DNA from 2 places in the Neobacillus sp. SM06 genome. Region 1 is predicted to be linked to the other one. Evidence: a T-box and tRNA genes for the amino acid it is inferred to sense, from the RefSeq annotation. Region 1 holds a T-box; the other holds one or more tRNA genes.
The links. A T-box is a leader RNA that pairs with one kind of tRNA and senses whether it is charged. The one in region 1 lies ahead of tyrS (tyrosine--tRNA ligase), so its partner is inferred to be a tRNA-Tyr.
Positions count from the first base shown of each region.

Region 1 (14,123 bases):
TACTTTCGGATAAACCGCATTTTTGGCACACACGCATAACCGATGTTTCGACAAAAACATGCTTGCAGTTAGACTGGATCGTTTCGAGCTCCCCTTGCAATTGTTGGAGCTTTTTCTTTATTGCAAGGATTTCCTCTTTTAGTCTTTCGATTTCATTGGATTGCATTTTAGCGATAGATTCTTGATCCATCGTTAACAAACTCCTCTGCTTTTTGTTTCATTCCTTCTTGAATGGTTGCTTCATTTACCGGGTTCTCAACAGCCATCCCGCGAATATCGTGGGAAATTCGCATGGAACAAAATTTCGGACCGCACATGGAGCAAAAATGTGCTGTTTTGGCACCTTCAGCCGGCAAGGTTTCATCATGAAATTCTCTTGCCCGTTCAGGGTCAAGCGAAAGATTAAATTGATCATTCCATCTAAATTCAAATCGTGCTTTTGACAAAGCATTGTCCCTGATTTGGGCACCTGGATGACCTTTCGCCAAATCTGCAGCATGGGCAGCAATTTTATAGGTGATGACCCCTTCACGAACATCTTCTTTATTCGGCAAGCCAAGATGCTCTTTCGGGGTTACATAACAAAGCATTGCTGTTCCGAACCAGCCGATCATCGCCGCACCAATCGCTGATGTAATGTGGTCATAGCCTGGTGCGATATCGGTTGTTAAGGGCCCTAATGTATAAAACGGTGCTTCATCGCAAATTTCCATTTGCTTATCAACATTTTCTTTAATCATGTGCATTGGCACATGACCAGGACCTTCAATCATCACTTGAACATCCTGTTTCCAGGCGATTTTTGTTAATTCTCCCAATGTTTCAAGTTCGGCAAACTGCGCCTCATCATTAGCATCTGCAATACTGCCCGGGCGCAGACCATCACCGAGGGAAACTGAAATATCGTATTGCTTTAAAATTTCACAGATTTCTTCGAAGTGAGTATAGAGGAAATTTTCTTTATGATGGGCCAGGCACCATTGAGCCATGATGGAACCACCGCGCGAAACAATTCCCGTTGTCCTTGCAGCTGTTAATGGAATGTACCTTAGTAAAACACCGGCATGGATCGTAAAATAATCTACTCCTTGTTCCGCTTGTTCGATTAGCGTATCGCGATAAACTTCCCATGTTAAATCTTCTGCAATTCCATTGACTTTTTCAAGCGCCTGATAAATCGGCACCGTTCCGACCGGCACCGGGGAATTGCGAATAATCCATTCTCTTGTTGTGTGGATATTCTTTCCTGTCGATAAATCCATAATGGTATCAGCGCCCCAGCGGGTTGCCCAAGTCATTTTCTCGATTTCTTCATCAATAGAAGAACTGACAGCGGAGTTTCCGATGTTGGCATTGATTTTCACATGGAAATTTTTCCCTATAATCATTGGTTCGCTTTCCGGATGGTTAATATTTGCCGGAATAATCGCCCTGCCTCTGGCAACCTCCTTGCGGACAAATTCCGGATCCAAATTTTCCCGAATGGCGATAAACTCCATCTCTGGTGTAACTATTCCTTGTTTTGCATAATGCATTTGCGTAACATTGCGGCCAGGCTTTGCCCGTAAAGGTGTTTTATTGATCGTTGGAAATTGTTCGAGATTTGCTTTATTCTCACCTTCACGATATCCATTGTCACTCGCTTTGATTTCCCGTCCATGGTAGGCTTCAACATCACCGCGCTCTAAGATCCATTTTCCCCTTAATGCCGGCAGTCCTTGGCGAATATCAATGGTAAACTGCTCATCTGTGTAAGGCCCGCTTGTATCATACACACGTACTGGAGCATTTTCTTCTTCACCAAAAGAAGTGCGGGTTCGGCTAACGGAAATTTCTCTCATTGGCACTTGAATATCTTCTCTCGAACCTTGGATATACACCTTCTTACTCCCAGTAAATTGCGACTTCAATTCGATGTTCATTGCTTTTTCCTTTTGCATGTAACTTCCTCCTTAAAATATTGATTTGATCTGGAAGATACAGCATCGTTCATTCCGCGATAAACGAAAGAATTGAATGAAAACAAAAAAGGTTCTGTTTGCACAGAACCTGAGTCATCATCAAAAAAGTAGCAGCTTGCTGTAAAAGGCAACAGCCATTGCTTTAGTCACTACTTCCCTACGCTGGCATCATCCAGATCAGGTTCAAAGGGTCAAAGAATTTAGTGCCTTCTTTTCTCAGTCCGAGCATTACGGACTCCCCTAGTAGAAAGATAGAATAGTAATTTTGTTCTTTATTAAAATACCATACTTTTCAAAAAAATAAAAGGATTTCGTACTTGAATTGTACCCAACAGCGAATAATCTGCAAAAAAAATTAAATCCAGAATAGAGAAACATTTTGGAGCCATACTACTGATGGACAATAAAAAGGAGGAAAGAAATATGGACAAAAATCGGGCAAAACAGATTTTCGACTCCCCAAATATGATAAAAGTAACGTATGAAGGAAAACCGGTTTACATTCAGCATGTGAACGAAGATCATACAGCAAGGGTTTATCCCCTCGATCATCCAGACAAAGAACAAAACGTACCGGTTAGCAGTTTAGTTGAGCAAGGCCGTTAAAGAGCCATTGCAACGAACAATTTCATTTTAGCCATTAGAAAAGGCCATTTCGTGATGAATTTGGCCTTTTCTTTTTTACAAAAACGTATTCCTTTCTAATATTTAATTAGAAAATACTTCTTTTTCCCCCGGCGAATGATTGTAAATTGTCCTTCAATTCGGTCGCTTTCACCCAAAGTATAGGTCGGATCCGTTACCCGTTCCCCATTTACAGACACTGCTCCATTGCTAACATCTTCACGAGCCTGGCGCTTCGATGGAGAAATTTTGGCAGCTACCAGCACCTCAACAAGATTTACATCCATACCAGTCTTTACTTCAAATGAAGGCACATCCTTGAAACCTTGTTTAATCTCAGCAGCGGATAGCTCTTTTACATCACCACTGAACAGGGCGGCTGAAATTTTCATTGCTTGGTGAAGTGCTGCCTCGCCATGAATTTGCCGGGTCATTTCTTCTGCCAGCGTCTTTTGCGCTTTGCGAAGATGCGGCTCTTCTTGGACACTCTTTTCCAGTTGTTCAATCTCTTCATGGGAAAGGAACGTAAACAGCTTCAAATATTTCACCACATCAGCATCAGCGGTGTTGATCCAGAACTGATAAAACTCGTAAGGAGTCGTTTTTTCCGGATCAAGCCATACAGCTCCGCCCTCTGTTTTGCCAAATTTCGTTCCATCTGCTTTTGTGACAAGCGGAATGGTTAACCCATACGCTTTCGAACCTTCCGGATGCATTTTTCTGATCAGTTCCAGTCCGGATGTGATATTGCCCCATTGATCACTCCCGCCAATCTGGAGTTTACAATCATGATCCTCATACAAATGCAGAAAATCCATTGCCTGCAAAATGGTGTAGGTAAATTCCGTAAATGAAATCCCTGTTTCCAAACGCGATGCAATTGTGTCTTTCGCCAGCATATAATTGACCCCAATATGCTTGCCAATATCGCGTAAAAACGTAACGATATCCATGGAACCGGCCCAATCGTAATTATTCACCAGAATTGCGCCATTCTCGCCTTCAAACTCAAAAATGGCAGCAAGCTGTTTTTTAATTCCCTCAACATTTTGCTGAACCGTTTCCAGTGTTAACAGCTTTCGTTCTTCGCTTTTTCCACTCGGATCCCCAATCAGCCCGGTTGCCCCGCCGACAAGTACAATCGGACGGTGGCCATACATTTGAAACCTACGGAGTGTGAAAAAGGCAACTAAATGCCCGATATGCAAACTGTCGGCCGTTGGATCAACCCCACAATACAGCGAAATTTTTTCCTTTTTCAGGAGATCCTTCAAACTCTCCTCATCGGTTTGCTGATAAATAATCCCTCTCCATGCTAAATCCTGCAATAACTCCACGTCTGTCAACCTCCAATCAAAAATAAAACGTCCCTGCAACATTTTGCAGGGACGCTAAAAACGCGCGGTACCACCCGGCTTGAGGAAAATCCTCCACCTTGAAAAATAACGGTTATAACCGTTCACCGCTACTCTTACATTCACGGCAAAAGCTCCAGGATGTAATTCGTTCTTCTATTTGTACCAGCTTTCACCAGCCGCCGGTTCTCTAAAAACAGGGACAGAAGAACTACCGTTGATTCCCTTCACAGCATGATATTAAATTAACTATAGCATATTTTTTATCATATTTGTAATCCCCCTGTCAAATAAGACATGAAAGTTTCAGAATAATGCAGAAAGATGTCAAATTTTCTGTTTCGGGTATGCTATAATAATGATGATTTTAGGGGGTGCTGCTTAATCGAGACGATACATTTATGGGTAAAAAAAGCAATGGCGGCTATAAGCCGGCTGAACAGCCAAAAAATACAGAAAAATGCTCGGATAACGTATCAGGTCGTTTGGAATCTTATTCTACTTTTTCTTATTGTCCTAATTCTTGGCGGTTCTTTTGCCACAGGCGTTGGTGCAGGGTATTTTGCTTCCCTCGTTCAGAATGAACCGATCCACTCTTATGAAAGCATGAAAAAAGATATTTATAATTATACCGAAACATCTGATTTATATTTTGCCGATAACATGTATTTAGGAAAGCTCCGATCTGACCTTGAACGTGAAGAAGTAAAGCTTGATCAAGTATCCGATGATTTGATTCATGCCATTGTCGCCACAGAGGATGAATATTTTTATCAGCACAACGGAGTCGTTCCAAAGTCAATTTTCAGAGCGGTTGTACAAGAGATAACCAATTCTTCTGTTCAAACAGGCGGCAGTACATTAACACAGCAATTAATTAAAAATCAAATTTTATCAAATGAAGTGTCCTTTCAGCGGAAAGCAAATGAAATTCTGCTTGCCCTTCGGCTTGAGAAATTTTTTAGCAAAAAGCAAATTCTTGAAGCATATTTAAATGTTTCAACTTTTGGAAGAAATGCTTCTGGCCGAAATATTGCTGGCGTACAGGCAGCAGCAAAGGGGATTTTTGGCAAAAACGCGAAGGAGATCACTTTGCCGGAGGCTGCTTTTATTGCCGGACTGCCGCAAAGCCCATTCGGTTACACACCATTTACGCGGGACGGAAAAATAAAGAACAATCTCAAGCCCGGGATTGATAGAATGAAAACCGTATTGAAAAGAATGTACGACAGCGGTTACATCGATAAAAAGCAATACGCAGAAGCTGCTGCATACGATATTACAAAAGATTTCACAAAACCAGCAGAGAATCCGGTGGAGAAATATCCATGGTTGACATTCGAAATTGAAAAACGGGCCATTCAAGCTCTTGCTACGGTGCTGGCCCAGAAAGACGGTGTTTCAGAAGAAACAGTAAATAAAGATAAAGATATCCAAAACAAGTACCTTGCTTTAGCCAATCGGAATTTGCGGCAAAAAGGGTACGAAATTCATACAACAATCGATAAATCGATTTATGATGCAATGCAGCAAGCAAAAGACCAGTACAAATCATACGGTCCTGATAAACCGCAAACAGTGAAAGACTCGGAAACAGGCGAAAATAAAACGATCATGCAGCCTGTTGAAGTGGGCGCAATGTTGATTGAAAATAAAACGGGAAAAATTCTCAGTTTTGTCGGGGGAAGAGATTATAACCGGCAACAATTGAACCATGCAACAAGCTCCATCCGGCAAAATGGGTCAACGATGAAGCCGCTGCTCGTCTATGCACCGGCATTTGAACTGGGCAAAGCATCGCCGGGTTCTGTCCTCCCCGATGTTGCTTTAAAACTTAACCCAGGAAACCCAAATAGTCCTTGGCCGCATAACTATGATAAACGTTACAGCGGGTTGGTCTCAGCACGATACGCGTTGACAAAATCGTATAATGTCCCGGCCGTTAAGTTGTATAAAGACATCATTGATCAATCACCGGCAAAATACTTGGAAAAAATGGGATTTACCTCGCTTGCGAAAGATGATTTTACCAACCTTGCAGCTGCGATCGGTTCCATTAAAAATGGGGTGACCGTTGAAGAAAACACAAACGCCTTTACAACGTTTGCCAACGGCGGAAAATTTATCGATGCCTATTTAATCGATAAGATTATTGATAAACAGGGAAATGTGGTTTACCAGCATAAGGGAAAACCAGTTGATGTGTTCAGCCCACAAACAGCATTTTTGACCCTTGATATGATGCGGGATGTTGTCAAAAAAGGAACTGCAGCCGGAATTAATTCAAAAGTAAACTTTCAAGCCGATTGGGCAGGGAAAACAGGTACGGGGACAGATTATATTGATTCCTGGTTTGTCGCTACCAACCCCAATATTACATTTGGGATTTGGACAGGCTATGATACGCCAAAATCATTGCAAGCACATGGCAATTTAACTTACAGCCAACGAACGAATAATTTATGGGCAGCGCTGATCAACTCAGCATATGCCGCCAAGCCGGGAGTGATCGCACCGAAACAGCAGTCTAAAATGCCGGATGGGATCGTTAGAAATCTTATTGTGCTGTATCCGGGCTGCTTCCTTCAGAAGCCTGCTCCAGTGCAGGATTCGTTAGAAGTGACTATTTCAATGCAAAATTTGCACCAACAAAAGTGGACGACAGTTTAATCAATGGAAAATATGTAGAAATTGGCGGAAAAAAATATATAGCCAACAGCTCTACCCCAGATGATTTTGCCCAACAGGGAGTCATCCTCAATCCAGATTTTATCAAAAGGCTTGTTGGGCCTGATTTCAAAGATTACAGTCAACTGATTCCAAAAACGGGTGGGTGGGATAAAGTCCTTATCCCCGATGCGGAGCTGAAAGAAAATGGCAAAGCACCTGATCCGGTCAACTTAACTGCTACCGGTACCACGATTGCTTGGGCTCCAGTTGCGGATAGCGACATCATCGGGTACCGAGTGTACAAAATGGCTGCAATCCCCGAAAAAGTTGCCAGCATTAAAAATGGCACTCCCCTTTCTTTCACAGTAGCTGAAGGAGCCTACTATGTGACAGCGGTTGATATTACCGGTAATGAATCCGTTCCATCCAATGTCGTTCAAATCGGCATCGCTCCATAGTTTGACCAAAACAAAAAGACCGGCAACCCGGTCTTTTTGTTTTGGTCCGTTTTAATCTTCCATTGTCGACAAATCGCCAGTCGGCAAATCGAGTTCCCAAGCTTTTAGTACCCGTCTCATAATTTTCCCGCTTCGTGTTTTTGGAAGCTTATCGCGGAAGTCAATTTCCCTCGGAGCCGCATGGGCAGCCAAACCTTTTTTTACAAACTGTCTGATGTCTTCTTTCAGCTCATCAGAAGGCTCATAGCCATCCCTTAGGGAGACAAAAGCTTTAATAATTTCCCCGCGAACCGGATCTGGTTTTCCGATTACACCGGCTTCTGCAACTGCTGGATGTTCGACCAGCTTACTTTCGACTTCAAACGGACCTACCCGCTCACCGGAAGTCATGATCACATCGTCAATCCGACCCTGGAACCAGAAATAGCCGTCTTCATCCATGTATGCAGAGTCGCCGGATACATACCAGCCGCCAGGCATAAAGTAAGATTCATATTTTTCTTTGTTGTTCCATATCGTGTACATCATCGATGGCCAGCCTTTTTTAATGGCAAGGTTGCCCATGCGATAGGGCGGCAGCTCATTTCCTTGATCATCGACAATCGCTGCCTGAATGCCTGGAAGCGGCTTGCCCATGGATCCAGGTTTAATTGTCATGCACGGGTAATTGCAAATTAATTGGGCGCCTGTTTCGGTCATCCACCATGTATCGTGAATTCTCAAGTTAAAGACTTTCATCCCCCACTTGACTACTTCCGGATTCAGCGGCTCCCCTACGCTTAAAATATGGCGCAGACTGCTTAAATTATATTTTTTGACAACCTCATCGCCGGCTCCCATTAGCATCCGAAAGGCGGTAGGCGCACTATACCATACGGTTACACCAAAATCTTCAATCATTTTATACCAGATATCCGGACTGAAGCGGCCACCGACAATCACATTTGATGTACCCGTTAACCATGGGCCGAAAATTCCGTATGATGTTCCTGTCACCCATCCAGGATCAGCTGTACACCAATAGACATCTTCTTCTTTTAAATCAAGAACCCATTTTGCTGTTTGATAATGCTGAATCATCGCATTATGTACATGCAAAACGCCTTTTGGTTTTCCTGTTGAACCGGATGTGTAGTGTAAAATTAGTCCATCATGGCGGTCCACCCATTCAATTTCCAGATCCTTGCTTGCCACAAAAAATTTATTTAGAAAGTCAATCGTCTGCTCATTCTCTTGGACATTTTTTCCCACAACAAAAATGGTCTTTAACGAAGGAAGTTCGGCAACAGGAACACGCTCAAGCAATTCCGAAGTGGTTACAAGCACCTTTGCCTCACTGTCTAGAAGTCTGTCTCTAACCGCGCCTTCCATAAATGCTTCAAATAAAGGCCCGACAATGGCTCCAAGCTTAATTGCGCCCAATACCGTGAAATAAAGCTCTGGTGACCGAGGCATAAAGATGAAGACGCGGTCCCCTTTTTCCACATCTCCATATGTTTTTAACACATTCCCCGCTTGGTTTGAAAGCTCTTTCATTTCTTTGAACGTGTATTTCTCGTTGCGTGAGCCGTCTCGATAATATAAAGCGACTTTATTTTTGCGGAAATTTTCGGCATGGCGGTCAATCGCTTCATACGCCAAATTGACAAGACCTGTTTCATGCCAGGAAAATTCTTCTTCGGCATCTTTCCAATCAAATTGTTCGTACGTTTTTTCGTAATTCCCTAAATTATGCTCCCCTTGCAAGACCGGTAAAGCCTCCACTTTCATTCATACTCCCCCTTTGTTCGCGTTTGATATTATTATAGTACAAATAGAATATATTCTCAATTTTTAAAATTGTCTATTGAATAATTCTTATTAAAACCTTCTTTCAGAAATGTCATAAATCTTTTACAATTCCCCCTAAAAAATATGTGAAAACGCTTTTAATAGGAAGAATTTATGTATAATAGAAGTAATTATGCGATTTTTAGGCGGTGACAAAATGAAGCACAAAAAAACATACAATGCCAAAGAATTAAAAACGCCAAATGGAACCCTCATTATTGAGGGACCGATTTCCCCCGCAGAATTGGCTAGTTACGAATTTCATGAAGACTTGACAGCATTTCGCCCTCCTGCCCAACAGCACAAAGCGCTAATTGGCATAGCTGAGCTTGAAGAAGGAAGAATTCTGATTGCCCGTGACCGGCAAACAGTCGTTGGTTATGTTACCTATCTTTATCCCGATCCGCTTGAGCGATGGTCTGAAGGAAAAATGGAGGATTTAATTGAATTGGGGGCAATCGAAGTGATCCCTCGATTCCGAGGCTGCTCGGTCGGAAAAAACCTTCTGATTGTTTCCATGATGGACGATGCGATGGAAGACTATATCATTATTACAACAGAATATTATTGGCATTGGGATTTAAAAGGAACCGGATTAAATGTGTGGGAATATCGCAAGGTGATGGAAAAAATGATGAATGCTGGCGGACTTGTCTGGTATGCCACTGACGACCCGGAAATTTGTTCACATCCAGCAAACTGCCTGATGGCTAGAATTGGAAAAAGGGTCAGCAATGATTCCATTCAGCAATTTGACAGACTCCGTTTTATGAACCGATTTATGTATTAGATGATAGCGTACAAAGGGAGGAGAATTCGGATGATCGTGGAAGAAATTATGCGGACGAATGTTTCAACGCTGTTGCCTACCGATACGATTGAAGCAGGACTGCGTTTAATGGAACAGAAAAAAATTCGCCATATTCCGATTGTCAATGAAGAAAACCATCTAGTGGGCCTTGTAACCGCATCAAGAATACGGGAGGCCGGTCCTTCGATTTTCCATGCAGGAGAACACCTGGAAGACTTGCAAAAACCGTTGGAAACCATTATGAAAAAAGATGTTATCTTCGGACACCCGCTCGATTTTATCGAGGAAGTCGCCGGGCTTTTCTACGACCACCGGCTTACATGCCTGCCGATTACAAAAGACAAACAGCTTGTTGGAATTATCACGGAAACGGATTTACTTAGGACAATGGTTGAATTGACGGGTGCCCACCATCCAGGCTCACAAATTGAAGTAAGGGTACCGAACATTACAGGTGTCCTTTGTGATATTTCGGCAATCATCCGCAACCGTCATGCCAATATTTTAAGCATACTTGTCTATCCGGATAAAAAGGACAGCAATTACAAAATATTGGTTATTAGAGTAGGAATGATGAATCCAACCGGTTTAATCCATGATTTAAAATTGGCTGGACATCATGTGCTGTGGCCCAACCTGCCGGGGATTTCATTATGAAAGACCGCTGTTCCTTTGTGTTTTCGGAAGAGCTGTTAAACTATAAGTTTAATAGCCACCATCCTTTCAACCAGCACAGGCTAAAACTAACCGTTGATTTGTTAATGCGAATCAATGCTTTAGATCCAAAGAACATCATCGCACCAAGAAAAGCATCCGATGATGAACTTTTTCTTATTCATGATCCAGATTTTGTTCAAGCCGTTAAACTGGCTGGCCAAGGCAATCTATCAAAAGAAACGGCTGAAAGCTACGGACTTGGAACCGAGGATACACCGATTTTCCCGAATATGCACGAAGCAAGCGCCATGCTTGTGGGAGGAACGCTAACGGCAGTTGATCAAGTCATGACAGGCAAAGCTCTGCATGCTGTTCATCTTGGCGGCGGTCTTCATCACGGCTTTCGCGGAAAAGCTTCCGGATTTTGCGTATACAACGACAGTTCTGTGGCAATCAAGTATATCCAAGAAAAGTACAATAAACGTGTTCTTTATGTCGATACCGATGCCCATCACGGCGATGGAGTCCAATGGTCTTTTTATGACGATCCGAATGTTTGTACCCTTTCGATTCATGAGACTGGTCGGTATTTGTTTCCGGGTACTGGAAATGTTAATGAAAGAGGCCAAGGCAAAGGCTACGGCTTTTCTTTTAATATTCCCGTTGATGCCTTCACAGAGGATGATTCATGGTTGTTTTGCTATCGTAATGCAATCAAAGAAGTCGCTAAATTTTTTAAACCGGATGTGATTTTGACGCAAAATGGAGCAGACGCCCATTATGATGATCCTTTAACCCATTTATCAACAACCATGCGAAGTTATCGGGAAATTCCAAAACTCGCTCATGAAATTGCTCATCAATATTGCGAAGGGCGATGGATCGCAGTGGGCGGCGGTGGGTACGATATTTGGCGGGTAGTGCCGAGGGCATGGGCACTCATTTGGCTTGAAATGACTGAATACTCAAACTGCTACGGAAGTTTACCAGCCGATTGGCTTGAATTCTGGCAAAAACAGGCACCGATACAACTTCCAAACGAATGGGACGATCCCGCCGATTTATACCCGCCCATTCCGAGAAAAGCGGAAATCACGGAAAAAAACTTACGTACACTGGAAAAAGCGCTCTATCCGATCCGCAGCCAAACGCGAGAAAGTGAATCATCGATATAAAAACAGGCTGACCACGTGCCAGCCTGTTATTTAATGATTGAAGAAAGCTTCTTTGCTGTATCTTAAGCCGCTTACGAGTAGAGCATCCGTAGCTTGTCTTCCTTTATTTCGTCGATTTTCGCTCTTCAATACGGTGCGGGAGTACGACCGTGTTTTCTGAAACTTTCTCTTTATTCATTAGCTTTGTTAATAGACGCATGGAAACAGCGCCGATATCGTATAGCGGTTGAACAATCGTTGTCAGCTGAGGCCGAACCATCAATGAAAGCCGAGTATTATCAGAAGTAATCACTTCGAAATCATCGGGAATTTTAAATCCTTTATCTTCTGCACCGTGCACGACACCAAGTGCCATTTCATCCGAACCAACCAGGATTGCAGTAGGACGCTCGGCGGCTTCCATCAGCTTATCAAACGCTTCAAGACCGGAATCATACGTGTAATCCCCTTCAACGACCAGTTCCTCGTTGTACGGAATATTGTGTTCTGCAAGAGCGCGCTGATACCCTTTTAGCTTTTGAGCAGCGTTTTTCGGCTCATGAAGCGGACCGACTACAAAGGCAATCTGTTTGTGGCCTTTTTGAATAAATTCATTGACACAATCAAAAACAGCTTGTTCATAATCAATATTGACAGAAGGTATGGTCTTTGATTCCTCTATTGATCCGGCGAGCACAATTGGAACAGGCGATTTTTCAAATTCTGCCACATGTTCTTCGGTAATATTTCCACTCATAAAGACAATTCCGTCAACTTGTTTGCCGAGCATCGTGTTTAATAAATGCAATTCTTTTTCCTTGTTTTGGTCTGAATTGCTTAAAATAATATTGTATTTATACATGGTGGCAATATCTTCAATCCCGCGGGCTAATTCAGCATAAAAGATGCTGGAAATATCGGGGATGATCACGCCAACGGTAGTTGTTTTTTTGCTCGCTAATCCTCTTGCGACAGCATTCGGCCGATAGCCCAATCGTTCAATAACTTCTAATACTTTTTTACGGGTAACAGGTTTAACATTCGGATTTCCGTTGACTACACGCGAAACCGTTGCCATCGAGACATTGGCTTCCCTGGCAACATCATATATTGTGATGTTCAATTCTTGCACTCTCCTTCAAAACAAAACGTTTCTTTTCTTTAGTTTACAGCAGGATACATAAACCTAGTCATTTTCCCTAACAGAAAAACACCTTGAAAATTTTGGATATACCAATCTTGCTGATGGAAAAATTCCCCTTCCATCAAAACGAGGTTGTTCTTCTTTTATTGTGAGAAAATAAACAATCTGTATTATGTATTTAATCATACGATAAGAAGTTTAATGCCGCAATTACAATAGTCGACATTTTATGTCTATTTGCAAAAAAAATTGAAAAACCTCCTGCTAAAGAGCAGAAGGCTTATGTTCGTGAGGTAAATTTACACGCGAACGAGGTTGGAAGAAAGCAATTGCTGATAAAAATCATCAAATTGACCGAGATCCATTTGCTGCTGTGCATCCGAAAGGGCAACAGCAGGATCCGGATGAACTTCAGCCATTACGCCGTCTGCTCCAATTGCAATCGCAGCCTTAGCAGTTGGCAACAGCAAATCCCTTCTGCCTGTTGAATGAGTCACATCCACAAAAACTGGTAGATGCGTTTCCTGTTTCAAAATCGGAACTGCAGAAATGTCTAGAGTATTCCGCGTTGCCCGCTCGTAAGTACGAATTCCCCGCTCGCACAAAATGATTTGCCCATTTCCTTGGGACATAATGTATTCGGCTGCATTGATGAATTCTTCAATCGTTGCAGCAAGTCCTCTTTTTAATAGAACTGGCTTATTCACAGCTCCTGCTGCTTTTAGAAGTTCAAAGTTTTGCATATTGCGCGCACCAATTTGAATGACATCCAAATAATCAACCGCCATTTCAATATCGGCCGGATTAACAATTTCGCTGATCACAGCCATATCAAACTCATCCGCAACACGCTTTAGAATTTTCAAGCCTTCTACACCGAGACCTTGGAAATCATATGGCGAAGTTCTTGGTTTGTAGGCACCGCCGCGCAGCAATTTTAAACCTTTTTCTTTCATCGCTTTCGCAACAGTGGCAACCTGTTCATACGACTCGACGGCACATGGACCAAACACAAAATGCGTGTTTCCATCGCCAATCTGTTCCCCTTTTAGGGTAACGATCGTATCTTCAGATTTTTTCTTCCGGGAAACAAGCAATGCTTTGCTGTGGTCATCTTTTTGCAAATCCAAGCCGGCTTTAAAAATTTCCTTAAAGATATGATCGATCGTTGCATTATCAAACGGACCATCATTATTCGCTTTGATGATATCAAGCATTTTGCGTTCACGAACAGGATCGTAGCGGTAAACCCCCTGCCCTTCTTTTACTCGGCCAATCTCTTGTACAAGCTGCGCTCTCTCATTAATCAGTTTTAATAATTCCAAGTTCAGTTCATCGACGCGCGCTCTTAATTGATCCAATTCCTTATTGCCCATTTTCTTCCCGCCCCTTCAAATTAAAATGAATGTAAAAAATTCTGAAACGGATAACTGATTGTACCCTTGTTTCAGTGCCCCAT
Region 1 covers NZ_JBNWEO010000011.1:10,054-24,176, forward strand. The annotation lists gene ACQYAD_RS03340 (hypothetical protein) at 1-190, opposite strand, end outside; gene thiC (phosphomethylpyrimidine synthase ThiC) at 168-1,940, opposite strand; TPP riboswitch at 2,099-2,213, opposite strand; gene ACQYAD_RS03350 (H-type small acid-soluble spore protein) at 2,385-2,567, shown strand; gene tyrS (tyrosine--tRNA ligase) at 2,663-3,922, opposite strand; T-box leader at 3,967-4,180, opposite strand; partial or broken gene ACQYAD_RS03360 (transglycosylase domain-containing protein) at 4,358-7,068, shown strand; gene acsA (acetate--CoA ligase) at 7,120-8,838, opposite strand; gene ACQYAD_RS03370 (GNAT family N-acetyltransferase) at 9,056-9,688, shown strand; gene ACQYAD_RS03375 (acetoin utilization AcuB family protein) at 9,719-10,366, shown strand; gene ACQYAD_RS03380 (acetoin utilization protein AcuC) at 10,363-11,541, shown strand; gene ccpA (catabolite control protein A) at 11,645-12,643, opposite strand; gene ACQYAD_RS03390 (bifunctional 3-deoxy-7-phosphoheptulonate synthase/chorismate mutase) at 12,964-14,040, opposite strand.

Region 2 (9,000 bases), on a different contig from region 1:
GTATTTTCGTGAATAAGATCCCCTTCTCGATTCATAATGGCAGCTATCTTTCGATAGCCCAGAAAAGAATGCTTTGTATATAGCTCATCAATCCGGTGCTTGAGGCGAATTTCCTCCGGAGAGGGAGGGACCGGCTTATAGTAAAGACTGGTGCGGTTTAGATTAAGTAAATCCGCTTGTACGAGGATGGAGTGTTCGGAGCAATCCCATTCTATGAGATCAATACGCTCTTCACGAGTAAAGTTAGAGGCCAGATTTTTTTTTAAGCCACGACAATTGGGTGGTTAACTTACCAACCTCGGCGTAGAGTTCATTGATTTGTTGTTCATATTCTTTTTTCATTTTGGTGATACCTTTACGATCATCAACAAACAGCTGTGAGAGGTTTTGTACCACCTCGGATTTCCACCGGTTGAGGACATTGGTATGGATCCCATGCTCAGAAGCGAGCTGTGAAACTGACTTTTCTTCCTTTAGGATTTCCAGTACAATTTGCGCTTTTTCTTCTGGGTTAAACTTTCTTCGAGTGGTTGACATACAACTAAGAAACTCCTTTTTTATTGTCTAGTTTATATGTAGCATTATAATGATTGATCCTCATTAGGAAGAGGGACAACATTTCCATTCGGGAATTCTTTAACCAGTTTTCCGTTCTTTTCGTACACAATATACGTGTTATTTACCTTTGCATCAATTCTTGCCCGTTCTCCCGTCATCTTTACCCATTTATCTGCCCAAGCAAATTTTCTTCTTGGCGCACTGTTTTGGTCTTCTAACATCAGTCAACACCACCTTATTAGAAATTATAGCAGATTAGAGCTGCACCATACATCAAACCAAAATCCCCTGTATCTTTCCATTACGAAAAATATGAAATTGAAAAGCGGGTGCTATGTCTTTCTTATCCAGTCGGTCTACTAGTCGAAAGGAATTCAAGATGTCTTTCGAATTATTTACCGTCTAAATAAGTGATTGCAGTTGAAATATCGCATTAATTGTCTTAGCGAATTCCTCGTTGCAGTATTTCTCGAAAAATTCTATAGCATCAAATAGACAATTAGGTGCATGGAGTTAATGAAATCTCTTAAATTATTAGTGTCTACGTACTTTTTTTGATCATTATAGCATTTTGGCGCATAAAACTTATTGATGTCATTAAAAACTTCTTCACTTATTAAAACATCCTCTTGCCATCCCGTTTCACTTGTCTTTCGCATTACATTATTAAACTCTTCTAAGATTTGATAAATCTGATTTCTCGCCTTTCGAGGAATCACTATTTTTTTCTCTTTAATTGCTTTTTCATTCCTCTGCGAATAGGGAATAAACATATGGTTTTCTTCCGGCTGGAATATACGTGTGAATGCTAAACTAAAGTAGACCATTTCTGCTAGATAAAAATGAACACTTTTACTGAGATGTGGGGGCAGGTATTTTGCATTTTACCGGTGTTGCCCCGGGGAGGGGCAACACCGGTAAAATGCATCGCCACGGCTGATCCCTTCAAAAATCTGCTCCATACGATATAATATTGGTTGATTTATATTGTGATGGAGGAAGTAAAGGTGGAAAAATGGGAAATGTATATGAAGATCAAGCAATTAAAAGAACAAGGATTTAAGATTAGGAGAATTGCCAGGAAACTGGGGGTATCAAGAACGACTGTATACAAATATCTAGAGAAATCCCCGAAGGAATTGGCAGAGTGGGCAGCCTCGACAAAGTCCCGCACCAAAAAGCTGGATCCATATGAGATGCTTATCCACACATGGCTTAGTGAAAATCCTGATATGTCATCAGCGCAAGTTCATGATTGGCTAATGGAGAAATACGATAACTTCACTGTTGGGGAAAGTACCGTACGAAGTTATGTGAAAGAGCTTCGTGAGAAATATGCCATACCAAAAGAGACACATCAACGGGTTTATGAGGCGATACCTGATCCACCGATGGGGCAACAAGCCCAGGTGGACTTTGGAAAGACCAACCAGAAAACGCCACAGGGCAAGTCCGTCAAAATGTATTTCATCACCTTTGTACTATCGCATTCGAGATACAAATATGTTGAATGGCTGGATAGGCCATTTACGACAAAAGATATGATTCGCATGCATGAGCATGCATTCCAGTATTTTGGGGGTATGCCCGACGAACTGGTATATGACCAGGATGCCCTGCTTATGGTAAACGAGAATGCGGGGGATTTGATTCTGACAGAGGAATTTCAGGCTTATCGGGAGGCGAGAAAATTGAAAGTCCATTTCTGTAGAAAAGCTGATCCGGAAAGCAAAGGGCGAATTGAGAGAGTCGTAGGTTTTGTCAAGGACAACTTCGCCAAAAACCGTGTCTTTCAAAACATTGACCTATGGAATGAAAGCTGTATGGCATGGCTGGGGAGAACCGGCAATCGAAAAATACATAATACAACAAAAAAGAGACCAGTTGAAGTGTTTGTGCTGGAAAAGCAACACCTTAAGCCGGTCATCAAAGAAATTACTATTTCAAATGTTGGTTCTAGTATAACAAGAACAGTGCGAAAGGACAATACGATTATCTATCAATCCAATCGCTATTCTGTTCCACTCGGAACCTATCAAAAAGAGAAAGAGGTCTATATTGAAATAACGGCTGAGAACCGTCTGGTGATACGAGAGCAAACGGAAGGACCAGTTATCGCCAACCATCTCATAGCATTCGAAAAGGGAAAACTCATTCAGGACAGGCAGCATACACGGGATCGGACCAAGGGGATAAGCGCATACATTGCCACCGTATCCACCAATTTTACAGATGAAAAAACGGCTACTGCTTTTCTGGAGGAAATTCATCATAGATACCCGCGTTATGTGCGTGATCAGCTGGGAATCATTTTAAAGGTATCCAAGGCGGCAAACCAAACCGTCAGGGATGAAACACTGCGAGAGTGCGCCAAACGTGGTGTATACAGTGCCACTGAGTACAGTGATGTGTTGGCATTCATTCAGCGCCAGCATCAACAGGATGAACCGAAACATATGGATGAGGAGATCAAGGCGCTGCATGATATAGATCTTTCGCTTCTGGATACGAAGCCGGAAACCCGGGAATTGGCACGCTATCTGGATGTATTGAAAGGAGCAACCGTATGACACAATCACTTGAACAGCTGCAGGAACAGTTTCGAACATTGCGGTTATCAGAGACGGCAAATCATTTGCCCTCTCTGATTCACCAGGCCGAGTCACAAGATTGGACATACCGCATGTTTCTGGATCATCTGATCGCCTATGAATTGAAACGCCGGGATGAAAAGTTAATTGAAAAACGATTGAAATTGGCAGCATTCCCGTTTTATAAAACAATTGATGCATTTCGGGTAGACGAGCAACAATCCCTGAGCCAAAAACAGGTTAATCAGTTAAAGGAATACACATGGCTGGACCAGCTATATAATTTGATCATCCTTGGACCACCGGGCGTGGGAAAAACACACTTGGCAACGGGGCTGGGTATAGAGGCTATTCATCAAGGCTATAAGGTATCCTTTATTTCCATGGGGCAACTCATCCATACGCTGAAGACGGAGGATGTCAGCAGAAAAGCACAGACAAGAATGAAGCGCATCCGGGGTTCCAATTTGGTTATTATCGATGACTTGATGTTCATGGCAATGGATTCTCGAGAAGCCAATCTTTTCTTTCATTTAATAAATGACCTGTATGACAATGCTTCCGTCATTTTAACTTCCAACAAGGGGCCAAATGAATGGGGCGAACTATTGGGAGACCCTGGCATTACAACGGCTATTCTGGACAGATTGTTGCATCGTGCAGAAATCATTCATTTTAGGAATGACGACAGCTATCGTATGAAACATCGTTCATCCATTTTCATGGAAAAAAGTGTTCAAAATTAATGAGCAAAAAGTGTTCATTTTTACTTGACGGCTACAATACGCCAATCATAGGTATCATGCTTGGATATTTTTCCTGCCGGGTAAAGTTCATATCCGTCATTTTGAAGCAATTGATTTATTTTATTTAGATATTCTCTCCATTATCCTTTTTCAAATCTGACTTCAGGATGAAAAACCTCAGACAGAAATCTCAAGTATTTTTCATCCGACCCGTTTTTCAATGGGAATCTTTCATCCTCAAAAACCCAGCAAGAAGGGTAATCATCGTTATTTACTGTGTGTTGAACAATATCCCCTTCAGCATTTGAAAACCTCGGATCATTACTCGGCATGCTTTCCAGTTCGTACAATCTTTTCAAAAAATCTATTTCATCCATTCGTCCGAAGTAATGATATGAAACTTTGTCCGGTAGATACCATTCATCTGTATCAATTCCATTCTGAAACAAATCTAGGATATCACGCTTGGTTATATCACTAATCCGATTCATTATTTTCCCTTCCCCTTCCTACTCACCATTGAGAATACAAATAAGCGACATTACTTAACTGAATAATTAGTTGCCTTTGCGTTTCGCATCTAAATATGAGCTTACCAAAGTTCAGGTAAGCTTTTTTTTGCGTTACTTTTCAATTAGATTAATGATTGAGCTGCAATTAGTCTAACTATCGATAACCCTTATTATCGCTATATAGAAAAGGAAGAAAAAAACAATTCGCTTCAATAAAGGTAACCTTAATAAAATTGATTTAAGTAACCTGAATTATCTATCGCCCCCTTTCGTTTCTCCCTTTAATTTTATATAATAATTTTAGTAACCTAAATCAAAAGGAAGAGGAATGAGATGAACTCTCGTGGAGGAAAACGCCAAGGCGCCGGGAGGCCCGCATCTGGAACAACAAGGAAAGTCTCTCTTACTTTATTGGATGAAACATGGGATCGAATAGAGGAAACCAAACAGGAACAAAACATCAGTCAGTCGGCCGTGCTGCGTTCCATCATTGAAAATCATTACACAACTGCAGATCAGCCAGTCGTCAACGAACGGGAAGTCATGTGGTGGGAAATAGCCCGGAAGAATGTATTCGAAGGAATTATTGAGATTGAGAAAAGCTTGCTCCATGAATGCATCCTGCATCGAAAATATTCGAATGAGTTGGAAAAAGAAGTGTGGGATCGCTGTGTCGCCAACAGCAGGGCATATCGAAAGCCGAGAGTCAGTTATTTGCTGGATGCCTTCAAATTCGAGGGGAAGCGTTTGTCATTTGACCAGAATTTTGAGTCGCTCAAAGAGCAAGCTATATTTTCTATCATCGAGTATGTAAGATTGAATAGATAAAATTCACTTTATACCATTGAAAAATAAATTGGTGATATTGGGAGATACCAAAATGACATTAGAACTCAAGCATCGCGATGACCAGACTCTTTCCACGGATATTCTAGAACTTCAACAGGAGGCCAGACAACATTTAGCCAATTCGAAAGCCGAAAACACAAAACGAGCATATCGAACAGACTGGACTCAGTTTACAGATTGGTGTCAAACAAACGGTTTTCACTCCCTCCCTGCTGAACCAGAAACCCTCGTATACTACATAACATTCTTAGGAAAGAGCCTGAAGGCTTCTTCCATTAAAAGAAAACTGACTGCCATTTCCCAACGTCATGAAACAGCAGGCTTCCAAAGTCCAACAAAAACAGCACTTGTAAAAGTGGTCTGGGACGGGATACAGCGCTCAATAGGAGTAAAAGAACAAGGGAATGATGCTCTGTGGCTAGAAGACCTTAGAAAAGTTGTAGAGACTATTCCGAGAGGCACGAGTATCGGCAACCGAAATCGCGCTCTTCTGGTTATTGGTTGGGCAGCTGCCTTACGTAGAAGTGAACTCATTTCTTTGGATGTTGAACATGTGGAGAAGACACGGGAAGGACTATTGCTGAATCTGGTATGAAGTAAGACGGATCAAAAAGGAGAAGGGCAAATAGTGGCATTAACATATGGTAGCAGCCCACTTACCTGCCCTGTACGATTGTTAGAAGACTGGATTGAAGCGGCCGGCCTTGAGGATGGCCCTCTTTTCCGAAGAATTGATCGTCATGGAAATATCCTTGGTAGAATGACCCCTCAATCTGCCCGATTAATCGTAAAAAGATGTTGCGAGTCAGTTGGAATGCCTTCCGAAAAATACGGTGCGCATAGCCTGCGGAGTGGCTTTTGCAGTACAGCAGCAAAAGCGGGTAAGGCTGAGCATCAGATTATGAAACAGACGAGGCATAAAAGAAGTGATTCATTGCAACGCTACATACAAAAAGTAAACCTGTTTGATAATAATGCAGCAAGCGGGATTGGTCTTTAGCATCAAAATCATCTGATTTCTTCTCTTTGGCTACTTAATTTGTCTCAGATACTAATTAATTGTGCATCTAAGGACCATATAAGGGAGATAGAAAACCCTGTGTAAAACTGTGTAAAATAAATGATACTATGTGTATTTCTGGTGTAAAACTTTTAAATTCCTATCGTTTTCTATCGTGACCCTTAAAAAGCAGAAACCCCGAAAACATTGATAAATCAACGTTTTCGGGGTTTCTAATTGCTTTAAAATGAACTTAAAGAGTTCTCATGATACCGGTGGTCGGGGTCGAACCGACACTCCAGAAGGAACACGATTTTGAGTCGTGCGCGTCTGCCAATTCCGCCACACCGGCATATTAAAATTTTGGAGGCGGCAACCGGATTCGAACCGGTGGTAAAGGTTTTGCAGACCTCTGCCTTACCACTTGGCTATGCCGCCATTTCATGGAGCGGAAGACGGGATTCGAACCCGCGACCCCCACCTTGGCAAGGTGGTGTTCTACCACTGAACTACTTCCGCAAATTGGCTGGGCTAGCAGGATTCGAACCTACGAATGACGGAGTCAAAGTCCGTTGCCTTACCGCTTGGCTATAGCCCAATCATAACATATTTTTAATATAATTTCTAGTCTTTAATGGGGCGATTGATGGGAATCGAACCCACGAGTGCCAGAGCCACAATCTGGTGCGTTAACCACTTCGCCACAACCGCCATTATCTGTTTGGCAGGGGTAGTAGGAATCGAACCCACACTGGAGGTTTTGGAGACCTCTGTTCTACCTTTAAACTATACCCCTATAATGGTGGAGGGGGACGGATTCGAACCGCCGAACCCAGAGGGAGCGGATTTACAGTCCGCCGCGTTTAGCCACTTCGCTACCCCTCCACATTTTTAATTATTTATTGCCAGCTCATGGTGCCGGCGAGAGGACTTGAACCCCCAACCTACTGATTACGATTCAGTTGCTCTACCAATTGAGCTACACCGGCTCAAAACCAATTTCAATGGTGGCTCGGGACGGAATCGAACCGCCGACACAAGGATTTTCAGTCCTTTGCTCTACCAACTGAGCTACCGAGCCATATTATTTCAATACCCTAAATTATTCTGAAATCGTCCTTTGCTCGAAAGGATCTCTCGATTTTTCTCGCATGTTGCACTGGAAGCTTTTCTCAACGATGTGAGCAACATGCTCTACCGACTGAGCTACCGAGCCATATTATTTCAATATCCTAAATTATTCTGAAATCGTCCTTTGCTCGAAAGGATCTCTCGATCTTTCTCACATGTTGCACTGGAAGCTTTCTCAATGATATGAGCAACATGCTCTACCGACTGAGCTACCGAGCCGTATTTTTTTATTAAAGTGGCGGTCTGGACGGGACTCGAACCCGCGACCTCCTGCGTGACAGGCAGGCATTCTAACCAACTGAACTACCAGACCGAATTGCGGGGGCAGGATTTGAACCTGCGACCTTCGGGTTATGAGCCCGACGAGCTACCGGACTGCTCCACCCCGCGACAATAAGAAGTAATTAATTTATCCATGCCCTATGTTTAGCAATGGACTGTCCTCAACTCAGAATGTTTACTCAAGATGCTGTTCGTTGAGTACAACTCGCTGCAGATTCAACGATGCTTTGCTCGTTGCTCCACCCCGCGATAATATTATTTAAATGGTGGAGGATGACGGGATCGAACCGCCGACCCTCTGCTTGTAAGGCAGATGCTCTCCCAGCTGAGCTAATCCTCCATTTAAAAGTGACCCCTACGGGATTCGAACCCGTGTTACCGCCGTGAAAGGGCGGTGTCTTAACCGCTTGACCAAGGGGCCGTTAAAATATATATGGCGGAGAGCAAGGGATTTGAACCCTTGAGACAGGGTTACCCGTCTACACGATTTCCAATCGTGCTCCTTCGGCCACTCGGACAGCTCTCCAAAATGGCTCCGCAGGTAGGATTCGAACCTACGACCGATCGGTTAACAGCCGATAGCTCTACCACTGAGCTACTGCGGAACAATCCAAGCCCGGCAACGTCCTACTCTCGCAGGAACTTGCGTTCCAACTACCATCGGCGCTGAGAAGCTTAACTTCCGTGTTCGGTATGGGAACGGGTGTGACCTTCTCGCCATTGCCGCCAGACTATGAACAAGACATATTTTATTATAATGCCTTTTTTTATTTTTTCAAGAGAAAGTTAAAAATTCATTCTCTCAAAACTAGATAATCAAGAAGAAGTAAACGAAGAACGAGATCGCGCATTCAACTACATTGGTTAAGTCCTCGATCGATTAGTATCAGTCAGCTCCACACGTCACCGCGCTTCCACCTCTGACCTATCAACCTGATCGTCTTTCAGGGATCTTACTAGCTTGACGCTATGGGAAATCTCATCTTGAGGGGGGCTTCATGCTTAGATGCTTTCAGCACTTATCCCGTCCGCACATAGCTACCCAGCGATGCCTTTGGCAAGACAACTGGTACACCAGCGGTGCGTCCATCCCGGTCCTCTCGTACTAAGGACAGCTCCTCTCAAATTTCCTGCGCCCACGACGGATAGGGACCGAACTGTCTCACGACGTTCTGAACCCAGCTCGCGTACCGCTTTAATGGGCGAACAGCCCAACCCTTGGGACCGACTACAGCCCCAGGATGCGATGAGCCGACATCGAGGTGCCAAACCTCCCCGTCGATGTGGACTCTTGGGGGAGATAAGCCTGTTATCCCCGGGGTAGCTTTTAT
Region 2 covers NZ_JBNWEO010000007.1:977-9,976, forward strand. The annotation lists one part of gene ACQYAD_RS01090 (IS3 family transposase) at 1-264, opposite strand, end outside; one part of gene ACQYAD_RS01090 (IS3 family transposase) at 263-537, opposite strand; gene ACQYAD_RS01095 (hypothetical protein) at 582-779, opposite strand; gene istA (IS21 family transposase) at 1,551-3,128, shown strand; gene istB (IS21-like element helper ATPase IstB) at 3,125-3,895, shown strand; partial or broken gene ACQYAD_RS01110 (hypothetical protein) at 3,931-4,386, opposite strand; gene ACQYAD_RS01115 (hypothetical protein) at 4,741-5,235, shown strand; gene ACQYAD_RS01120 (hypothetical protein) at 5,288-5,851, shown strand; gene ACQYAD_RS01125 (hypothetical protein) at 5,885-6,256, shown strand; tRNA gene ACQYAD_RS01130 (tRNA-Leu) at 6,527-6,608, opposite strand; tRNA gene ACQYAD_RS01135 (tRNA-Cys) at 6,621-6,694, opposite strand; tRNA gene ACQYAD_RS01140 (tRNA-Gly) at 6,701-6,775, opposite strand; tRNA gene ACQYAD_RS01145 (tRNA-Gln) at 6,780-6,854, opposite strand; tRNA gene ACQYAD_RS01150 (tRNA-His) at 6,892-6,967, opposite strand; tRNA gene ACQYAD_RS01155 (tRNA-Trp) at 6,979-7,052, opposite strand; tRNA gene ACQYAD_RS01160 (tRNA-Tyr) at 7,057-7,141, opposite strand; tRNA gene ACQYAD_RS01165 (tRNA-Thr) at 7,170-7,245, opposite strand; tRNA gene ACQYAD_RS01170 (tRNA-Phe) at 7,262-7,337, opposite strand; tRNA gene ACQYAD_RS01175 (tRNA-Asp) at 7,624-7,700, opposite strand; tRNA gene ACQYAD_RS01180 (tRNA-Met) at 7,704-7,777, opposite strand; tRNA gene ACQYAD_RS01185 (tRNA-Val) at 7,934-8,009, opposite strand; tRNA gene ACQYAD_RS01190 (tRNA-Glu) at 8,019-8,090, opposite strand; tRNA gene ACQYAD_RS01195 (tRNA-Ser) at 8,104-8,195, opposite strand; tRNA gene ACQYAD_RS01200 (tRNA-Asn) at 8,200-8,274, opposite strand; rRNA gene rrf (5S ribosomal RNA) at 8,284-8,400, opposite strand; rRNA gene ACQYAD_RS01210 (23S ribosomal RNA) at 8,530-9,000, opposite strand, start outside.
Region 2: it encodes a tRNA-Tyr, which carries the amino acid that the T-box ahead of tyrS (tyrosine--tRNA ligase) is inferred to sense. The anticodon was not compared.